4 regions of the Desulfovibrio sp. 1188_IL3213 genome follow, and region 1 is predicted to be linked to each of the others. Evidence: predicted binding sites of a transcription regulator. Region 1 holds the regulator's gene; each other region holds the start of a gene.
What was found. Region 1 encodes sigma-54, which starts transcription at its own class of promoters, with help from an activator protein. Its sites were predicted from a motif close to CTGGCACGGNNNNTGCTT; they were not measured.
Positions count from the first base shown of each region.

Region 1 (5,099 bases):
GCGTTCCTCTTGGCGCAGAGTCTGCCAATTTTTTCAGCCAAGTTCAAGGTGTCGGTGTTCCAGAGTTACCGGATAATCAGCCTGCCGCAGGGCCAGGGTCACCTCTTCGGCCATGGCGACCGAGCGGTGGCGGCCGCCCGTACAGCCCACGGCAATGGTAACGCGGTAGCGGCCTTCAGTCTCCATCAGCGGCAGAATGAACAGCAGCAGGTCTATGAGTTTGACGCAAAATTCGCGCGCGTGGGGTTGTTCAAAAACATATTGCGCCACTTCTCTGTCTTTGCCGCACATGGGCCGCAGCTCTTCCACAAAATAGGGATTGGTGAGAAAACGCAGGTCAAAAACAAAATCTGCCTCACGCGGGACGCCGTATTTGAAACCAAAAGAAATAACGTTGACCCTGATGGCCCGCAGCTTGCTTTTGCTGTCGCTCCAGCGCTTTTGTATGGCGCGGCGCAGGTCGTGAATGGAAAAACGCGAGGTATCAATAACCAGGTCGGCCATTTCGCGCAGGGGGCTCAGGCTGTTACGTTCCGACAACAGCGAAGCCTCAAGGCCCATGCCTTCACGTTCCAGAGGGTGCGGGCGACGGGTTGTGGCGTAGCGACGTATAAGTTCCTGCGCGTCGCACTCCATAAAAAGAAGCATGGGCCGTATGTTTACGGCTGCAAGGTCGGACAGGGCTTCGTTGATTTCATCCAGAAAGTTGCTTTGCCGCAGGTCCATGCCAAGGGCGATGCCTTTGAAATGGCTCATGGAGGGGCGGGACATCATGTCCACCATTTCAGGGGCAAGGCTTGCGGGCAGGCCGTCCACCACAAAATGGCCCATGTCTTCAAAAACCTTGAGGGCCGTACTTTTGCCCGCACCGGAAAGGCCGGTGACAATGCACACGGCTACGGGCGGCCCGGCGGCAACGGTTTCAATCACCGGCCCTTCGGGGCGCTGATGTGCGGCGGTGCTCATGGTTCCCCCTGAAATTCCCGGGCCGCCCAGGCAACGGTGTTTTTGGGCGGCCCGGAACAGGCGTGTTATAAAACAGGGTCAATCAGCGCATAACCGCTTGTGCGGGTGCGGTATACGACGTTGATGCGACCGTTTTCAGCGTTAAAAAAGACCAGAAACTCACTGCCGATAGAGTCAAGCTGCATGAGAGCCTCGTCAAGGTGCAGGGGCTTGGCCGCCAGGCGGTCTGTGCCTTCCACAGGTTGCGGGGCTTCGGCTTCTGCCTCGATATTGTATGTGTACACATCAACATCGGCGCTGCGCGCCTGACGGCGCTGGGTTTTGACCCGTGAAACCTGACGCTTGATCTGAGCTTCGACCTTGTCTGTCACAAGGTCAATGGCAGCGTACATGTCGGTGGTCTGTTCAGTGGCGTTGATGTGCAGCCCTTCCCCCACAACGGTAACTTCGCAGCGGTGGCGGAATTTATCTACGGTCAGCACGACGGTAACTTCAAGACCGGCGGACTTGCCGAAAAAACGCCCAAGCTTTTCCATGCGGCGGCGGGCATATTTTTTAAGATGGTCGGAGGCTTCAAAGTTTTTGAAGGCAAAAGAGATATTCATATAATCCTCCTTGTGATGGCGGTTTCCGGCATGGCAACCGCGAGGCCCCGCCCTTGGGCGGGCAGCGAAAAGCGACGGTGTAAGCCTTTTTCGCAATCTTGCGCGTCATGTGCCTTTGCGGCGGCAGGAACCGGGGTTCCGGGACGCGGCGGAAAGATCAGAAATGCTCCTTGCGCCTGGAGGATGAGGGTATGTCAAGGGCAGTACGGTATTTAGCCACGGTTCGCCGGGCAATATTGACCTTGAGGCGTTCCTTGAGCATTTCGCCGATGCGTTCATCGCTGAGGGGCGACTTTGTGTCTTCATCAGCAATGAATTTTTTAATGAGGGCTTTGACGCTTTCAGAGCCGACCTGGCTTCCGTCATCAAGTTCAAGCCCGCTGTTGAAGAAAAATTTGAGTTCGAAAATGCCATGTGGCGTAGCCACGTATTTATTGGTGGTGATGCGGCTTACCGTAGACTCGTGCATGCTGATGTCGTCGGCAATGTCCTTGAGAATAAGGGGGGCAAGCCGTGTGACGCCTTCTTCAAAAAAGGGCTGCTGATGCCGCACGATGCTTTCCATTACCTTGTACAGCGTGCGCTGGCGCTGGTACAGACTTTTGATCAGCCATGTGGCCGCGCGCATTTTTTCCGTACAGTATTCTTTTTCCTTATCCGAAGCGGCACCCATGTCCATCTGGGTCAGGTTGGAAAGCTGCAGTTGCGGCAGGCCGTCTTCATTGAGCAGGATGATAAACTCACCACCCATTTTGTACACGAAGACATCCGGGCTTACATAGGCCGGTTCGCCGCCGCCGAAGCTGGCTCCGGGCAGGGGATCAAGGCTCTGGATGATGTCGAGGTATTCCTTCAGCTCATCCATGTCCAGCCTGAACTTGCGCAGCAGGGGCTTGTAGCGCTTGGCTTCAAGGTCTTCAAGGTGCGCGTTCACAAGCTCAAGCAAAATGGGATCGCGGTCGTACCTGAGGCTTTTGATCTGCACCAGCAGGCACTCGCGGGCGTCGCGGGCGGCCACGCCCACGGGGTCAAACATCTGCACCCGTTCAAGCACGTCCAGAGCCTCGGCCGGTTCCGCCTGGGCCATCTGGGCCACTTCCTCAATGCTGGCTTGCAGGTAGCCCGCGGAAGAGAGGTTGCCGATGATCACTTCGCCAATATCTTTCTGGGCATCGGTAAGGGATGAAAGGCGGAGCTGCCAGAGCAGATGCCCTTCAAGGGTAGGTTTGGCGGAGTAGCGGGCTTCGAGGGGGGAGATGTCTTCTGCGGATTCAAATTCGCGTGGCTGCACAAGGCGGGGGGTACTGGCGAATTCTCCGAGGTAATCCTCCCAGTCGGCATCCTTTGCCAGTTCCTTGTCGTAAGCTTCTTCCGCGCTGTTTTCCCGCCGGTCGTCCACATGATCCGGAGACGGATCGTCCCCGTGCGATTCTTCAAGAAAAGGATTTTCCAGCATCTCCTGCTGCACGGTCTCCAGAAGCTCCAGACGCGAGAGCTGAAGCAGCTTGATGGCCTGCTGTAGTTGCGGGGTCATCACCAGCTGCTGAGCCAGTTTCAATTGCTGTCGAAGTTCCAGTGCCATGTGCGTTTTCCGCCTTGAAAAATCCTGAAGCCTTATACTTGTGGTTACAAGTAGTGTGCCATAGTGGCAAAAATTACGCAATAGCCAGAGGTTGCACTATCAAAAGTCAGAAAGCTCGGTTAGAGCAATTTCACTTTGAAATTGCTCTGGCGGCTGCGTAAGCAGACGTTCGCTACGGAGGCGTAAGCGCAGTTTATCTGCGCGGTTAAACGCCGAAGTGAGCGTGCCTTAAACTTTGAGAATGTACATTCTCAAAGTTAATCTGCTCTAGTTGGATCAAAGTTTGCCTGGCGGGACGGTGACTTTGGCTTGAGCGCAGCAATGCCGGGAAGATTTTTGAAAATACAATGTTTCCACTTTGTTGTACCGTGGTGGGTTTGTCATAAAATGAAAGCGCGGGCCAGAGGCCCGCGCGAAGATATGCAAACATGGGAGAAGGGGTTTTGCCTCTTGCCCTGCGCCGAGGATCAGACTTTGGCGTGCTTTTTGGCCGCGCCGATGAACTCCCTGAACAGCGGATGGGCATTCATGGGGCGGGATTTGAATTCGGGGTGGAACTGGCAGCCCAGGAACCAGGGGTGTTCCGGCAGCTCTACAATTTCCACCAGGGAGCCGTCGGGCGAGGTTCCGCTGAAGATCATGCCTTTTTCCGCCAGGGCTTCCTTGAATTCATTGTTGAACTCATAGCGGTGGCGGTGGCGCTCTTCAACCAGATCGGTTTTGTACGCCTCAAAGGCGCGCGACTCGGGCATGACCTTGCAGGGGTAGGAGCCAAGGCGCATGGTGCCGCCCTTGTCGCTGCCAGCGTCGCGTTTTTCCACGTTTCTGGTGCGGAAGTCGTACCATTCGGTCATGAGGTAAATGACCTTGTGCTTGGAACGGTGGTCAAATTCTTCGGAGTTGGCGTCGGCCATTTCCGCCATATGACGGGCAAATTCGATAACCGCGCACTGCATGCCGAGACAGATGCCGAAAAACGGTATGCTGTTTTCACGCGCATAGCGGATGGCCGCGATTTTGCCTTCCACGCCGCGATAGCCGAAGCCGCCGGGGACCAGAATGCCGTCGCAGCCCTTGAAGTGTTCGGCCGCGTTGGCGTCGTCCACATTTTCAGAGTTGACGTAGCGCAGGTCTACCTGAACCCGGTTGGCGACGCCGCCGTGAATGAGGGCTTCGTGCAGGCTCTTGTAGGCTTCTTTAAGGTCCACATACTTGCCCACGATGGCGACGGTAACCTTGCCCTGCGGGTTGTCGCTGTCGCTCACAAGCTTTTCCCAGGCGTCAAGCTGGGCGTTGCGTGCGGGCAGGCGCAGCATGATGGCGACTTTTTGATCAAAGCCTTCCGCATAGAACTTAAGCGGCACTTCGTAGATATTGTTCACGTCCACCGACGAGAACACGGCGTCCTGATCAACGTTGCAGAACAGGGCGATCTTGCGGCGCAGTTCTTCAGGAATGCTTTGCTCGCAGCGGCAAAGGATAATGTCGGGCTGGATGCCGATGGAAAGCAGTTCCTTAACGCTGTGCTGGGTGGGCTTGGTCTTGTGCTCACCGGCACTGCGCAGGTAGGGAACCAGGGTCAGGTGGATGTTGAGGCAGTTGTCGCGTCCCAGTTCGGAGCGCAACTGGCGTATGGCCTCAAGAAAGGGCAGACCCTCGATGTCGCCCACAGTGCCGCCTATCTCGATGATGGCAACGTCCGGCGCGTCTTCGCCTTCGGCCAGAGAGAGCACCACGCCCTTGATTTCGTCCGTAATGTGGGGGATGACCTGCACAGTGGCCCCCAGGTAATCGCCGTGCCGTTCCTTGGCGATAACCTGGTTATAGATGGCCCCCGATGTGGTATTGTTTTTCCGCGACATGGGTACGTTGAGATAACGCTCGTAATGGCCCAGGTCCAGGTCGGTTTCGGCCCCGTCGTCAGTGACGAAAACCTCACCATGCTG
Region 1 is NZ_JBAIYR010000036.1:3,851-8,949, forward strand. It holds gene rapZ (RNase adapter RapZ) at 34-966, opposite strand; gene hpf (ribosome hibernation-promoting factor, HPF/YfiA family) at 1,032-1,571, opposite strand; gene rpoN (RNA polymerase factor sigma-54) at 1,729-3,153, opposite strand; gene V6C16_RS03575 (CTP synthase) at 3,621-5,099, opposite strand, start outside.

Region 2 (5,099 bases), on a different contig from region 1:
CGCGGCGGAAGCGGCCATGGGGCCGAGCTGAATGTTTTCGGCATAGAGAATATCGCCCTCGCAGAAGGTCAGTGCGCGGGTAAGTGTATTTTTCAGCTCACGCACATTGCCGGGCCAGTCGTGGGCCGTGAGTTTTGCAAGGGCGCCCCGGCTGACCTGGGGCATGTGCAGTGACTTGCGCGCCCCGTTTGCCGAGGGGGACTGTCCTGGGCCGTACGCAGCGGGTTCCGTGTTTTCCGCCTGTGTTTCGGCGTCCATCTCTGCCGCCTTGGCGCGCGCTTTTACGGCCTCGGTCAGAAAGTAGACTGTCAGGGAGGGGATGTCGGTTTTTCTTTCCCGCAGGGGAGGGGTGTGGATGGTTATGACGGCCAGACGATAATAAAGATCTTCGCGGAAGGATCCGTCGCGTGCTTCGTCGGGAAGGGAGGCATTGGTGGCGGCGATAATGCGGGTATCAAAAGGCACTTCCTGATCGCTGCCCAGGGGACGGATGCGCCGCGTGGACAAGGCCCGCAGCAGCGCCTGCTGCACCTTGGGCGCGGCATTGCCTATTTCATCCAGCATGAGGGTTCCGCCCTCGGCGGCCAGAAATGCCCCCTTGCGAGGCTGCCTGGCCTCGGTAAAAGCGCCCTTTACGTGGCCGAACAGGGTGTCCATAAGCAGGTTTTCGTCCAGCGCGCCGCAGTTGATGGTGATGAACGGTCCTGAAGCGCGGGCGCTCAGACGGTGGATGGCTTCCGACACCAGTTCTTTGCCGGTGCCGGTTTCGCCCACCACCAGCACATCCGCCAGAACCTGCGATGCCTTGCGTACCTGGTCATACAGCGTCTGCATGGCCGGTGACGTGCCCACAAGGCCGCTGGCGGGGAGGTCTTCGGGGTGCGGCAGGTCGGAGGCTGGCTCGCGCTGCCACTGGGCGTCCTGAAGGGCCTCGTGGCTGCGGCGTTCTTCCTTGGCCTGGCGCAAACGTTTCAGAAGGGCGTTGATGCTGTTCTTGATGCGCTCCATTTCCAGAGGCAGCTGCGGCAGGTCAAGGTCGTCATCATTGCCCAGAATATTGCGGTTGCGTAGATCGCCGGACATGACATTGAGCGATTTGCCCATCTGGCGCGCCAGCCACCAGAGGCTCAGGGCCAGAAGAACCATGCCCCCCATAAAGCTGACTGCGTAGATGCCCATGATCTGCATGCCGGTGCGCGTGGTGGTGAAGCTGGTATCCAGAACGGCCAGCCCGCCGAGCACCACAGGCTCGCCGCCGGAGCCGGGATTGAAGCCGACGGGAACATAGCTTACGCGCTCCACGCGCATCTGTCCGTTGCTCCATATGGTGCTGCTTTCTGTCATGGGCAGTTGTCCGGCATGCCCTCCCTGCACCTCGGCCACCATGCTCCAGTAGTTGATGTGTTCCGGGCTGGGACGAAAAGCCATGCTGAAGCCGGGCCGCCCGTAGTCGCCCCAAAAGCCCGCCCGAACCGCATCATTGCCCAGGCTTTTGCCCGCAAGAGCCGCATCGGGCACTTCAGACTGAAAGATCATCCAGCCCTCACGGTCGAAAAACAGACTGCGCACGCGCGTGTCCGTGCCGGATGCGGCGATGGGGGCGTTGGGCGAGGAATAGCGCGATACGATGTTCCGCAGATCCTTCATATCCAGCGACAGCAGCAGGTAGCCCTGGAAGTTCCCGTTTTTGTCATGCAGGGCGGTAAAAAAACGCAACACATGCAGTGAAACGTTTTGCAGGGATTTGTCGACCGGAACCATGGAATACACGGCTTCCAGAGGCTGCCCCACATTGACGTAACCGGGGCGCTGGTCGCCCCCCAGGTTATGGAAAGGGCTTGCGGGGCTGTCGAGAGCCACCTGCATGGGGATATTGATGATGCTCCCTTCGTGGTTCAGCAACAGGTAGCGGCTTTCAGGGGTCAGCCCCACATAGGCCACTTCGCGATATTGAAGGCCATCGGTCTTGGCGCGAAATTCCATTCTGCGGGCCATGTCCTGCGGCTCCATAGAGCCTGCGGCCAGTATCAGCAACTGGTTGCGCGTTTCGGCCAGGGCATGTTCCAGGGCCAGGCTCATGGCCTGGGCCTGAAGTTGCGCGTTGCGCGCTATTGCGCGGTTTATGATGTGTTCAATGCTGCTGCTGGTTGTCAGAAAGATAAGCAGCAGCACGAGAGTCAGCAGAGGCAGCCCCAGCATGAGCATGCGGCTGACAAGGCTGCGGTTCATGAAGAAGGAGGTGACATCCAGGGTGCTTCCGCCGGGAAGCGTTCTGTAGAAGCGCATTGTTCCTCCTGGGCTTGGTTGCGCAAAAAAGCGCAATCTTTGTGTCCACTATAGGCACCTCGCGAAAATCTGGCAAGTTTTTTCGCGCAAAAATGAGAAAAAATCGGCAAAATACGGCAATTATTACGCAATGGCACGGTGGTTGCTATCTTTTTCACATTCACTGCGTGACAGTCGGCATGGCCCGGTGGGGGTACTGCCGAAAGAGAGTCCAAAGGATCTCAAACAGAGTGGAGGGTTCTTATGAAGAAGATGCGCACGCTTATGACCTGGCTGGCGGGCTGCGCGCTCATGCTGGCCGCCATGCCCGGCCTGGCTCTGGCTGCCGGGGGCAAGGCTTCGGCGGTGGTAATTGTGGCCGATACCCGCAAGCTGGACGGCATCCTGTACTGGTGGGCGGAAATGTACAATGAGAGTCATTTCTTTTTCGCCATCCTGACCATGCTCATCATTCCCATTGTGGGCTGCATCCTTGGCTGGCTGGCCGACCTCGTGATGTCGCACATCGGCATTGACCTCAAGCACCGCGAACTGGCCGAAAAGTAAGGAGGCGCATATGGATTGGCTGTATATCTTGATGCCCATCTCCGGCGTGTACATTTTCTGGCCGGGGCTTATCATTCTTGGTTTCGGCGTGGGCATTATCGGCGGTTTCTTCGGCCTGGGCGGCGCGTGGATGGTTACCCCCGGCCTGAATATTCTGGGCTTTCCCATGGCGTTCGCCATCGGAACAGACGTGGCGCAAATGGCTGGTAAATCGCTTATCTCAACCATGCGGCACGGCAAGTTCGGCAACGTGGACTACGCCCTGGGCATCACCATGCTTATCGGTACGGTCATCGGCGTTGAAATCGGCGCGCAGATGGTCATGTGGCTTGAGCGCATCGGCTCGGTGGACAAGGTTGTGCGCTGGCTCTACGTGGTGCTGCTCATATCCATTGCATGGCTGGTGTTTCATGACGCCGCCGTGCGCCGTCGCAAGGAACGTGAAGCCAAGGCGCAACATAAGGAACTGGACGCCGCCGCCGTCGGCATTGACTGGGCCTCTCGTCTTCAGGCCATAAGGATACCTCCCGTTGTCCATTACAAGCATGCCAACATCACCTGCTCCGCGTGGCTGCCTATCACCGTCAGTCTCTTCACCGGCTGGCTGGCAGGCATACTCGGTATCGGCGGCGGTCTCATCCGTATGCCCGCTCTTGTCTATCTTGTGGGCTGCCCCACCCATCTGGCAGTGGGTACGGACCTCTTTGAAGTTGCCATCTCCGGCCTGTACGGCACGGCGTCCTACGCGTACAAGGGCCGCGTGGAACTCCTGGCCGCGCTCATCATGCTGTGCGGCGCTGCCATCGGCGCGCAGATAGGCGTTGTGGCGACCAAGTACGTCAAGGGTTACGGCATTCGTTTCGTTTTCGGCCTGGCCGTTCTGGGCTGCCTCATGTCTGTTATTCTGAAGCTTCTGCAGGCGGAATTCCCTGCATGGGGCTGGCTGCTTGGCCCCCTTGCCACTGTTGAAGTTCTTGGTTTCGTAAGTGCCATTTCCATCTACATCGCGGTGAAGATGGTGCAGGGCGCCAAGGCGGAATTGGCCGCCAAGAAGATGCGGGCAGCGAACAGCTAGGAGGGACATCATGAAGATTCGTAGTTTGCTGCTTATGCTGGTGCTTGGACTTTCCACTTTCCTCACCGCCTGCGACTTCGAGGGCGGGGTGGAGCAGGGCCGCTGTGTGGCCTTCAACCCCGAAGCCAAAACCCTGACCATCGTGGTTGACGTTACTCACGATCAGTTCAACCCGCATTACAGCGGTGGCGTACACACATTCAAGCTGCCGACCATTCCCAGCGAAATGGGACCGCCGCCTGAAGTGGGTGGACGCCTCATGATCGACCTGGAAAAGAATACGGTGCTTGTATTCGATCCCGAAACCAAGACCGTGCGCGAAATTCCCGTGCAGTTTATGGATGTGGAAAAGAATATACGCCCCAAGCATCCCAAGGTTGCGGGCAAGACCTTCCCCGTTGTTGACAAGGAACAGCAGACGGTCACCGTGTATTCCAACCGCCTGAGCTCCCTGATTACCTTCAAGGTTCCCGCAGGCGATATAGACCTGCCCCCCTATGTGTGGGCTGCCGGTAACGAAATGCGCATCGCGTACCGAAACGCGGACAAGAATCAGGCCATACGCATCATGAACGTGACCAAGACCAATATATTCAGCAAGTAGACCATATCGGCATCAAGAATACCGGGGCGGCACTGCCCGCCCCGGTATAAAAGATTTTCTGGAGAACAGCATGAACAGCTACAAGCAGCACCTTTATATCAGTTGCATCCGTATCACGGCCAACGCGCTTATGGTGGCCGCGGTTTTTGTAGCCATGTACCAGTCTTCACGCAGTTTTGACGCGGCCGAGCTGACGTTTTGCGCATGGTTTTTCGGTATAACGGTTCCTCTGTGGGCCGGGGCCTTCTGGCTTACACGCATGGTGCGGCGGCGCTTTCCCGCCGAAGGCCAAAGCATGGTGCATTTGCCGCGCATGGGCCTGTCGCTGGTGAGCTGGCGGGTGCTTGAGCAGGTAAGGGGTTCGCAACTGGTGCAGCAGCGCTAGACAATTTTGCTTTGAAACTGCCTGACGGCTGCGTGAGCAGACGTCCGCTACCAAGGCGCAACGCAGCTTCAGCCTCCGGTTCAGGAGCTTGCGAAAAAGACTGCACCACTGCCTGAGGGTGCAGTAAGGCGCCGAAGTGAACGTTATAAAAACTTTGAGATTTCACATCCCAAAGTTGGAATGCTCTAACAGAGGTATTGCCA
Region 2 is NZ_JBAIYR010000127.1:194-5,292, forward strand. It holds partial or broken gene V6C16_RS06935 (sigma 54-interacting transcriptional regulator) at 1-2,286, opposite strand, end outside; gene V6C16_RS06940 (DVU0150 family protein) at 2,530-2,832, shown strand; gene V6C16_RS06945 (sulfite exporter TauE/SafE family protein) at 2,843-3,907, shown strand; gene V6C16_RS06950 (DUF4881 domain-containing protein) at 3,918-4,511, shown strand; gene V6C16_RS06955 (hypothetical protein) at 4,582-4,896, shown strand.
Region 2: the regulator sigma-54 is predicted to act here: its motif matches at 2,417-2,434, upstream of V6C16_RS06940 (DVU0150 family protein).

Region 3 (4,589 bases), on a different contig from region 1:
ACATGTTCCTGCAGGGCGTCCATAACCGGGCGTGAAAGCCGGGGCGGGTGTATCTCGTATTCTCGGGAAAACTGCCTGACAAAATGCTCCACAAACAACGGGATGTCGTTTTTCCGTTCCCGCAGGGGAGGCATGCGCAAAACCACCGAACCGAGGCGATAATACAGGTCACGACGCAGACGGCCCTGATTCATGGCCGCAGCCATGTCAATATTGGTGGCGGACATGACGCGCATATCCACGCCGATGGGCGCGGCCTCGCCCACACGCTCAAAAGAGTTTTCCTCCAGCACCTGCAAAAGCTTGCTCTGCATCTCCGGCGCAAGTTCGCCTATCTCGTCCAGAAAAAGCGTGCCTCCCTGGGCCAGTTCCACCCGCCCCACCCGCTTGCTGGTGGCCCCGGTAAACGCGCCTTTGGCGTAGCCGAACATTTCACTTTCAAAAAGCGTGGGAGGCAGGGAAGGGCAATTGACCTTCACAAAACTGTTCTTGCGCCTGGGGCTGTGCAGATGCAGCCAGCGGGCCAGCATGCTTTTGCCCGTGCCGGTTTCGCCCAGAATCATGACGGGAATGTGCAGCTTGGCAACCTTGCGGGCCAGCGCCATGAGTTTTTTCATATCCGGCGTTTCCAGCAGGCTGGCGGCCAGCAGGATGCTTCCGGTGGGGTCCGCTTCCGGACTGCGGGCCGAGCCCGCCTGGGCCGCACGCACTTTCTCCAGGCGTTCTTCGGAAAGCACTGCAAAAAGAAAGGTGGACAGCACGGGGCTCAGCTCCAGCAGCACATTGAGAATCTGCACGATATTTTCAGGCGGCTGCATAAAAGACACGTGCAGCGTGCCGATGACCTCGCTGTTGACGATGAGAGGCAGGGCGATGGTGGAATTCAGCCCCACCGTGGAAAGAGGCATGGGCGAGTCGCCGAAGTCATGCTTGGTCAGATCATTGATGACCACGGGCTTGCGCGAGGCGATAGCCAGGCCCGCCACCGTGTTCTGGGCAATGCGCGTATTGGAGAGCGATTCCACCACCGTGCCGTCGGCCGCGGTGAACAGATTGAGAAACTCTCTTTCCGCGTCATAGAGATTGATGCAGAAGCGGTCATAGTGAAATAAAATACTAAGCTGCTTTGCAAGCATGCGGAAAAAGGCATTACGGTCCATCTTTCCCACAACAAGCCGCGCCAGGTGGTGCACCACCTGACCCACTGTCTGGGACGGGTTGTTCAGGCCGCCGGCAGAAAGCTCGTATGGCATACTCTCCTCCTGCCCAATAATAGGCACCCATTTGACTAAAAAACAAGGCTATTGCCCATATTTAAGCAAAGCAGACTGAACAGCCAAACAGTTTTGTGAAAAAATATCCTTATATAGCACCAGGTAACGCGTTCAGGGCATCTCTGGCACGCACATTGCTTTATAGCTCAACAAGACTGGGGCAATACAAGCAAATACTGTCTTACCGTATACCAGATGCAATATTTTTAACTGCATTGGAACGCAAAAGCCATGCGACAAAACGGATAACACATATAAGAGAGATTGCTTGTGTATTACATCTCGTTCTACTACCAACATACTATCCAAGGAGAACAGTATGACAACCCACTTTGTGGTGCACGAGCCGGGCGACAGCGTTGGCGTGGTCGTGGTTGAAGGCGTCAAAAAGGGCGACCGGCTCAACGGCTGGGTGATGGATGGCGACACCACACTGGAATTCGAGACCCTGAGCGACATTCCCATCGGTCACAAGATCGCTCTCAAGGACCTTGCGGTAGGCGACACCATCATCAAGTACAGCACGGATATCGGCAAGGTCGTCAAGCCCATCAAGCGCGGCGAACACCTGCATGTACACAACGTCAAAACCAAAAGGTGGTAAACCGATGAACAAGACATTTATGGGCTACCGCCGCGAAAACGGACGTGTGGGCATTCGCAACCATGTGATCATTCTGCCCCTGGACGACCTTTCCAACGCCGCCTGCGAGGCTGTAGCGAACAACATCAAGGGGACCATGGCCCTGCCCCACGCCTACGGACGCCTGCAATTCGGCGAAGACCTCGACCTGCACTTCCGCACCCTTATCGGTACGGGCTGCAACCCCAACGTGGCAGCCGTGGTGGTCATCGGCATTGAGCCGGTGTGGACGCAGCGCGTGGTGGACGGCATTGCCAAAACCGGCAAGCCAGTGGCGGGCTTTGGCATCGAGCAGCACGGCGATCTGGAAACCATCCGCGCCGCCTCCCTCAAGGCCAAGGAATTTGTGCATTACGCCAGTGAGCTGCAGCGCACTCAATGTACGGTGGACGAGCTGTGGGTTTCCTGCAAGTGCGGCGAATCCGACACCACATCCGGCATCGCTTCCAACCCCACCGTCGGCAACGCCTTTGACAAGCTGTGGGAAGCCGGGGCCACCACCCTGTTTGGCGAAACCACTGAAATCACCGGCGGCGAGCACCTGGTTATGGAGCGTTGCGCCAATGAGGAAGTGCGCGCCAAATTCAAGGCGTTTTTTGACCGCTACGCCAAGGTGGTGGATGACCACAAAACAGACGACCTCTGTGACTCCCAGCCCACCAAGGGCAATATTGAGGGCGGCCTGACCACCATTGAGGAAAAAGCCCTGGGCAACGTCCAGAAGATCGGCCGCAAAGCTCCTGTGATCGGCTGCCTCGACAAGGCCGAATCCCCCACCGGTCCCGGCCTGTGGTTTATGGACTCCTCTTCCGCTGCTGCCGAAATGGTCACCCTGTGCGCCGCTTCGGGCTTTGTGGCCCACTTCTTCCCCACCGGCCAGGGCAACATCATCGGCAACCCCATTCTGCCGGTCATCAAGCTCTCGGCCAACCCGCGCACCGTGCGCACCATGAACGAGCATATCGATGTGGACGTTTCCGGCCTTCTGCGCCGGGAAATAAACATGGATCAGGCGGGAGACATGCTGCTTGAAATGCTCATCCGCACCTGCAACGGGCGCAACACCTCGGCTGAAGCCCTGGGTCACCGTGAATTTATCATGACCCGGCTTTACGAAAGCGCGTAAGAACCATAAAGAGCTGGCGCCGGTCTGTACCCGGCGCCAGCTCTTATGGCCCTGGGCGCTCGCCCACTAATGCCGTGCAGCAAGCCGGTGGCGCCCCCCCATACACTACTTGTGTCTGAGGTAATCATGTCAAAGAAAATTTTTTCTACGCTTTATTTCAAGGTGCTTCTGGGCATCGCCCTCGGCATTGCGTTCGGTTTTATCGAACCTGACATTGCAGTCAAGTTAAAACCTCTCGGCGACGCGTTCATCAACCTTATCAAGATGATCATTACGCCGGTCATTTTCTGTACTGTTTCAGTGGGTATTGCTCGCATGGACAGCCTCAAGGCTGTTGGCCGTGTCGGCGGAAAAACTCTGCTTTATTTTGAAATAGTCACAACACTGGCCTTGATTATTGGTCTTATTGTTGTGCATGTTTTTCAACCCGGCGCGGGCATTCATGCAGACCCCGCCACCATGGATGCCTCGGCTCTGGGCAGATTTGCCCAGGCCAAACAGCAAACCACACAGGAATTCATTATGGGCATTATACCCCATAGTGTGGTGGGCGCTTTTGCAGAAGGCAATCTTTTGCAGGTGCTGCTGTTCTCTGTGCTGTTCGGCATGAGCCTTTCGCACATGGGCGACAAACCCAAGCAGGCCATACTTGGCACGCTTGACCGCTTCAGCAACGCGTTTCTGGGCGTGGTCAACCTGATCATGAAGCTTGCGCCCATCGGCGCGTTCGGGGCCATCACCTTTACTATCGGCAAATACGGCGTGGGCGCGCTTGCCTCTCTGGGCAAACTCGTGGCCTGCCTCTACATCACAAGCGCCCTGTTTGTCATTATCGTGCTCGGCTTCATCTGCAAAATGTCCGGCGTCAACATCTGGCAGCTTATCAAATACATGAAGGAAGAAATCTTCATCACTCTCGGCACTGCCAGCACTGAAGCCGTTCTGCCCCGCAGCATGGAAAAAATGGAAGCTCTGGGTATCAAAAAATCCGTGGTCGGCCTTGTTTTTCCCACGGGATATTCTTTCAACCTTGATGGTGCGGCCATCTATCTTACCATGGCGGCCTCGTTCATTGCCCAGGCTATGGATATCCACCTGGACCTGCAGCATCAGATTACCCTGCTTCTTATCCTGCTGCTGACCTCCAAGGGCGGCGCGGGTGTTGCGGGCGCGGCGCTCATTGCCCTGGCAGCTACGCTTTCAGCCACCAATATCATTCCGGTTGTGGGCATGACCCTGGTTATCGGCATTGACCGCATTCTTAACGAAATGCGCGCCGTGGTGAACCTTATAGGAAACTGTGTTGCCACTGTCGCCATCGGGAAATGGGAAAAATCCATTGACCTTGAGCACGCCAACCTTGTTCTGAGCGGAAAAATAAACGTAGAAGACATGCTGGAGAAAAATGAAGATCTTGACACAATAGAAATCGCCTCTCCGGCTCCTGTACCCCAGGTCGAAAAATTGGGCGCATAGTACTCCTCCATGCCCCACATGGCGCCCATCCGTATCATTACGCCATTATTACGGATGGGCGCAAATTTTT
Region 3 is NZ_JBAIYR010000165.1:161-4,749, reverse strand. It holds partial or broken gene V6C16_RS07970 (sigma-54-dependent Fis family transcriptional regulator) at 1-1,253, opposite strand, end outside; gene V6C16_RS07965 (UxaA family hydrolase) at 1,594-1,878, shown strand; gene V6C16_RS07960 (UxaA family hydrolase) at 1,883-3,043, shown strand; gene dctA (C4-dicarboxylate transporter DctA) at 3,170-4,519, shown strand.
Region 3: the regulator sigma-54 is predicted to act here: its motif matches at 1,397-1,414, upstream of V6C16_RS07965 (UxaA family hydrolase).

Region 4 (5,099 bases), on a different contig from region 1:
TCGCCTATTTCTGCATTGGCCGGGCCAATGCCTAGCTCATAGCAGTGCCGGGTTTAATAGCCTTGCAGCAAGGGGGTTGAACGGATTACGTTCAATCCCCTTGTTTATCTGTGAAAGGCGCCTGTTGCCGCGCTGGGGCAGGGTGCAGGGCGACAGTCGGACCCTGTCCTGCGAACTGCCGATCGCCCCTCGTGCTGGAAAAAATCGCAGAACGGGCCATTCATCCATGCATGCATGCGTGCGTGCCGCTGTCCGGCAAGCGGAAAAACGGGAAGTACGGCTCCCGGCATATGCGCTCTCCATGCGGTCTGGCGCAGGGGTTCTACGCATTGCATGCCCGGCGCTGCTGGAGTATACCGACCAGAGTGAACAAACCTATTTTATTCAGGCAAGAAATTATGCAGCAGACAAATCTTGTTCATGAAAATGCCAATAAGCTTCATGAGCAACAGCTCAGCCTTTTATATGAGCTTGCGCAGATCATGAATTTTACGACAGATTTGACTCAGGCTCTGGATAAGGCGCTAAAACTTATGGCTCGGCAGCTGCACATGATGCGCGGGGCCATAACCCTCATTTCGCCGCATACCGGAGAAATACGCACTGAGGCAGGTTATGGGCTGAAGCCCGCAGAGTTGCGCCGTGGCCGCTATGTGCGCGGTGAAGGCATTACGGGCAGGGTCATTGAGAGCGGGCGACCCATGTACATCTCCAATGTGTCTGAAGAGCCGCTGTTTTTGAACCGTACCCGTTCGCGCGATTTGAACAAGGAAGGCATTTCTTTCATATGTGTGCCCATTCGCCTCAACGATCAGGTGGTGGGCGCTCTTTCCGTGGATCATCTGTTGGTGGACGATGCTACCCTGGAAGATGAAATGCGCCTTCTGACCATAGTGTCCACACTGCTTGGCCATGCCGCGCTGGAAAGTCAGGGGCGTATGGACGAAGAAACTTCCTCCCCTCTGCGGCCCAGAGGCTTTGTGGGTAATTCCGAAGGAATGCAAAAGGTTTATGCCCAGATAGCCCAGGTGGCTCCTTCAGTGACAACCGTTTTTCTTCAGGGTGAATCAGGCACGGGCAAAGAGCTTGCCGCCCGTGCCATTCACGCCGGCAGCGCCCGTGCCGGCAAGCCATTCATCTCGCTCAATTGCGCGGCCTTGCCGGAAAACCTCATAGAGAGCGAACTGTTTGGTCATGAACGCGGGGCATTTACCGGGGCCAGCGCCACGCGCAAGGGGCGGTTTGAACTGGCCCACGGTGGTACCCTGTTTCTGGATGAGGTGGGCGAGTTGTCGCTCATGACCCAGGCCAAGCTTTTGCGTGTCTTGCAGGAACGCGCTTTTGAGCGCCTGGGTGGTATGGATACGCACTATGTGGACGTGCGTTTTATTACTGCCACCAACAGAAACCTTGAACACATGGTCGCCAAGGAAAGTTTCCGCCGCGACCTTTTTTATCGCTTGAACGTGTTTCCCATCTACCTGCCTCCGCTGCGCGGCCGCCCTGAAGACATACTTCCGCTTGCCAACCATTTTATCCGAAAATTCGCCCAGGCCAATGGACGGGAAAATGTGCGCCTTTCCCTGGCTGTGATGGACATGTTGCAACGATATGCCTGGCCCGGAAATATTCGTGAACTGGAAAACGTCATGGAAAGGGCGGTGTTGCTTTTGGGCCGTGAAGGTCTTGTGCTGCCGCAGCACCTGCCCCCGGCTTTGCATGGCGCGCACTGCGCCGGCATGAATGGAGAAAACGCCTGTGCCGCGCGCCCGGGCTTTTCCGGCAGCCTTCAGGACCAGCTGGATGAGCTTGAACGGGCCTCCATCGTGGAAGCGCTGGAGTTCAGCCAGGGGCAAATGGGCAAGGCCGCTGCGAGCCTTGGCCTTACGGAGCGGATTATGGCCCTGCGCATGAAAAAGTATGATATCAGCTACAAGGAATTTCGTCCCAAGCATAACCGTTCATAGTGTGGTGTCGTTTCTGCTGCCATATTGTCTCAAAAGACTATAAAGGGCATAAAATTACAGATTTGTAGTTTTATGCCCTTGTTCTTTATGGGGTGCTTTTAATAAAAAATCTATTTATTATATATCATTATAATGATTTTGATGCGCAAAAAAGCAAATCGGACATGAAAAGCAACAAAAATGTATAAAATTATAATATATTGATATAATTTATTTAAATTTAAATTTTTCCAATAGCACGGTTTTCACTGTGCTCACATGTCTTTTTTTCTACAAAAACGTAAAAAATTTCATATTTTTTCAACCAGCCACCACAGCCAGTCACAATACCATAAAATAAATATCCTTCAATATCAGAGCATTGCAAATGATCTCCTCCCTGCATTTGCCTTGGCACAGTTAATGCTTTTAGGGGGACAGGCAGCGATATTGTATCGTTGCTGCGGATCCGGCGCCGGGCCGCTGAAGAAATTCAGCAACACGCACCTCTTGTGCGTAATGATCAAGGACGCTCTATGAATACCCCTGATACTGCCTTTGTCATTATCTGCGCCGCCATGGTCATGCTCATGCTTCCGGCTTTGGCCCTGTTTTATGGCGGCCTTGTCCGCGCGAGCAATGTTCTTTCAACCCATATGTACAGTTACGCCTGTCTTGGGCTTGTTTCCGTGCTTTGGGCGCTTGTGGGCTACACGCTGGCCTTTGGCGATGATGTGGGCGGCCTGGTGGGAAATTTCAGGTTTGCCCTGCTCAACGGGGTAAACGGCAGTCCCGCCCCAATGGCCCCGCAGTTGCCGCATACGGTCTTTATGGGCTTTCAGTGCATGTTCGCCGTGCTCACCGTGGCCTTGATTTCGGGAGCCTATGCCGAACGTATGCGTTTTTCCGCCATGCTGCTTTTCTCTGCCTTGTGGCTCGTTTTTGTGTATGCCCCCGTGGCCCATTGGGTGTGGGGCGGTGGATGGATGGGCCGCATGGGCGCTCTGGACTTTGCCGGTGGCGCAGTGGTGCACATGTCTTCAGGAGCCGCGGCGCTTGCCTGCGCCCAGGCTTTGGGACCCAGAATTTCAACCGGATCAAGCCATGCTCCGCACAATCTGCCGTTAACGCTTCTTGGCGGCGGTATCCTCTGGTTCGGCTGGTTCGGCTTTAACGCCGGCAGTGCTCTGGCTGCGGGAACTCTTGCGGGGCAGGCGCTGGTCACCACGCACATGGCAGCGGCCTGCGGCATTCTTGGCTGGATAATCATTGAATGGAAGCACACGGGCAAGCCTACCAGTCTGGGAGCGATTTCCGGCGCTCTGGCAGGGCTTGTGGCAATCACCCCGGGTGCGGGCTTTGTGGAGGTGCTGCCAGCCATGCTCATAGGATTTATAGGCGGAATGGTGTGTTACGGCGGCGTGTTGCTGAAGAGCCGGTGCGGTTATGACGATGCCCTTGACGTTGTGGGCATACACGGCCTTGGCGGAACCTGGGGCGCGCTGGCTACAGGCTTGTTCGCCAGTGCGGCGGTCAACGGCGTGGACGGTCTTTTTTACGGCAATCCCGAGCAGGTGTGGATACAGCTTGTGTCCATCGCAGGAACCTGGGCGTTTGTTTACGTTGCCACCCGCATCATCGTTCGCCTTGTGGATGCCGTGGTCGGATTGCGGGTTGCTCCCGAGGAGGAATACAGCGGCCTTGATCTCGGTGAACACAATGAACGTGGCTATAATCTGTAATCCGGGAGAGGCAGCGCCATGAAAAAACTCGAAATAATTATCCGTCCCGGCATGTTTGAAAAAGTCAGGGATGTGCTTTCAGAGTTGGGCATTCACGGGATGAATTACACGGAAATAAAGGGCTTTGGACGGCAACGCGGCCACACTGAAGTGTACCGTGGCTCCATCATGCAGGTGGACTGCCTGCCCAAGATAAAGATTGAAGTGGTTTTGCATGACGCCATGCTTGAGTCGGCAGTGGACGCGGTAATGCTTACTGCCCGCACGGGGCAGGTAGGGGACGGAAAGATTTTTATCAGCCATGTGGATGATGCCGTGCGCATCCGCACAGGCCAACGCGGCGATGCGGCCCTCTAGGCCGGAAGTTTGACGGCAAGATTCACCTGTCCAACTGAAAGGAGTAAAGGCATGAGTTCCACCCGCAAAAAAGCTTTATTCATGGCTATAAATACCGCGCCTGTGGTTCCCGCTCACAGGGAAGGACCCGCCTGCCGCGTGGAAGACAACTTTGGCCGTTATGTTTTTGGTCTTTCCACCATGCGCAAGCGCCTGCCCAAGGATGTCTACAGCAAGCTGGTCAAGACCATTCGCGATGGCGAACGGCTGAATCCGGACATTGCCGATGTGGTTGCCAATGCCATGAAGGACTGGGCCATAGAAAATGGCGCAAGTCATTATACGCACTGGTTTCATCCCATGACCGGCCTTACGGCCGAAAAGCACGATGCCTTTTTGTCGCCCACGTCCGATGGGCAGGTCATAAGCGAATTTTCGGGCAAAATGCTTATCAGTGGTGAACCTGACGCCTCGTCCTTTCCTTCGGGGGGCCTCCGCTCCACCTTTGAGGCGCGCGGCTACACCGCCTGGGACCCCAGTGTGCCGGTTTTTATCATTCCCGCGCCTTATGGGGCGACACTGCACATTCCCACATACTTTTATTCGTATTCCGGCGAGGCCCTGGATCGCAAAATTCCGTTGTTGCGCTCCATATCCGCCTTGTCCCGGCAGGCCATGCGCATACTTCGCCTGTTCGGCAACGACTCTGCGGCATATGTGCGCGCCATGGTGGGACCGGAACAGGAATACTTTCTTGTGGACAAGCATCTTGCGGCCCTGCGGCCGGACCTGCTGCTGGCAGGACGCACCCTCCTGGGGGCGCCTTCGGCCAAAGGACAGGAAATGGAAGACCATTACTTCGGCGCAATTCCTGCCCGGGTAATGAGTTTCATGCAAGATGTGGAAAAAGAGCTGCTGGCTTTGGGCATTCCTGCAAAAACCAGACACAATGAGGTGGCTCCGGGCCAGTTTGAGCTGGCCCCGGTTTACGAAGAGGCCAACATTGCCTGCGATCATAATATGCTCACCATGAACATGATGCGGCATATGGCCGCAAGGCACGGCTTTGTCTGCC
Region 4 is NZ_JBAIYR010000001.1:46,470-51,568, reverse strand. It holds gene V6C16_RS00220 (UDP-glucose dehydrogenase family protein) at 1-35, shown strand, start outside; gene V6C16_RS00215 (sigma-54 interaction domain-containing protein) at 399-1,967, shown strand; gene V6C16_RS00210 (hypothetical protein) at 2,188-2,334, opposite strand; gene V6C16_RS00205 (ammonium transporter) at 2,483-3,688, shown strand; gene V6C16_RS00200 (P-II family nitrogen regulator) at 3,707-4,045, shown strand; gene V6C16_RS00195 (glutamine synthetase III family protein) at 4,097-5,099, shown strand, end outside.
Region 4: the regulator sigma-54 is predicted to act here: its motif matches at 2,358-2,375, upstream of V6C16_RS00205 (ammonium transporter).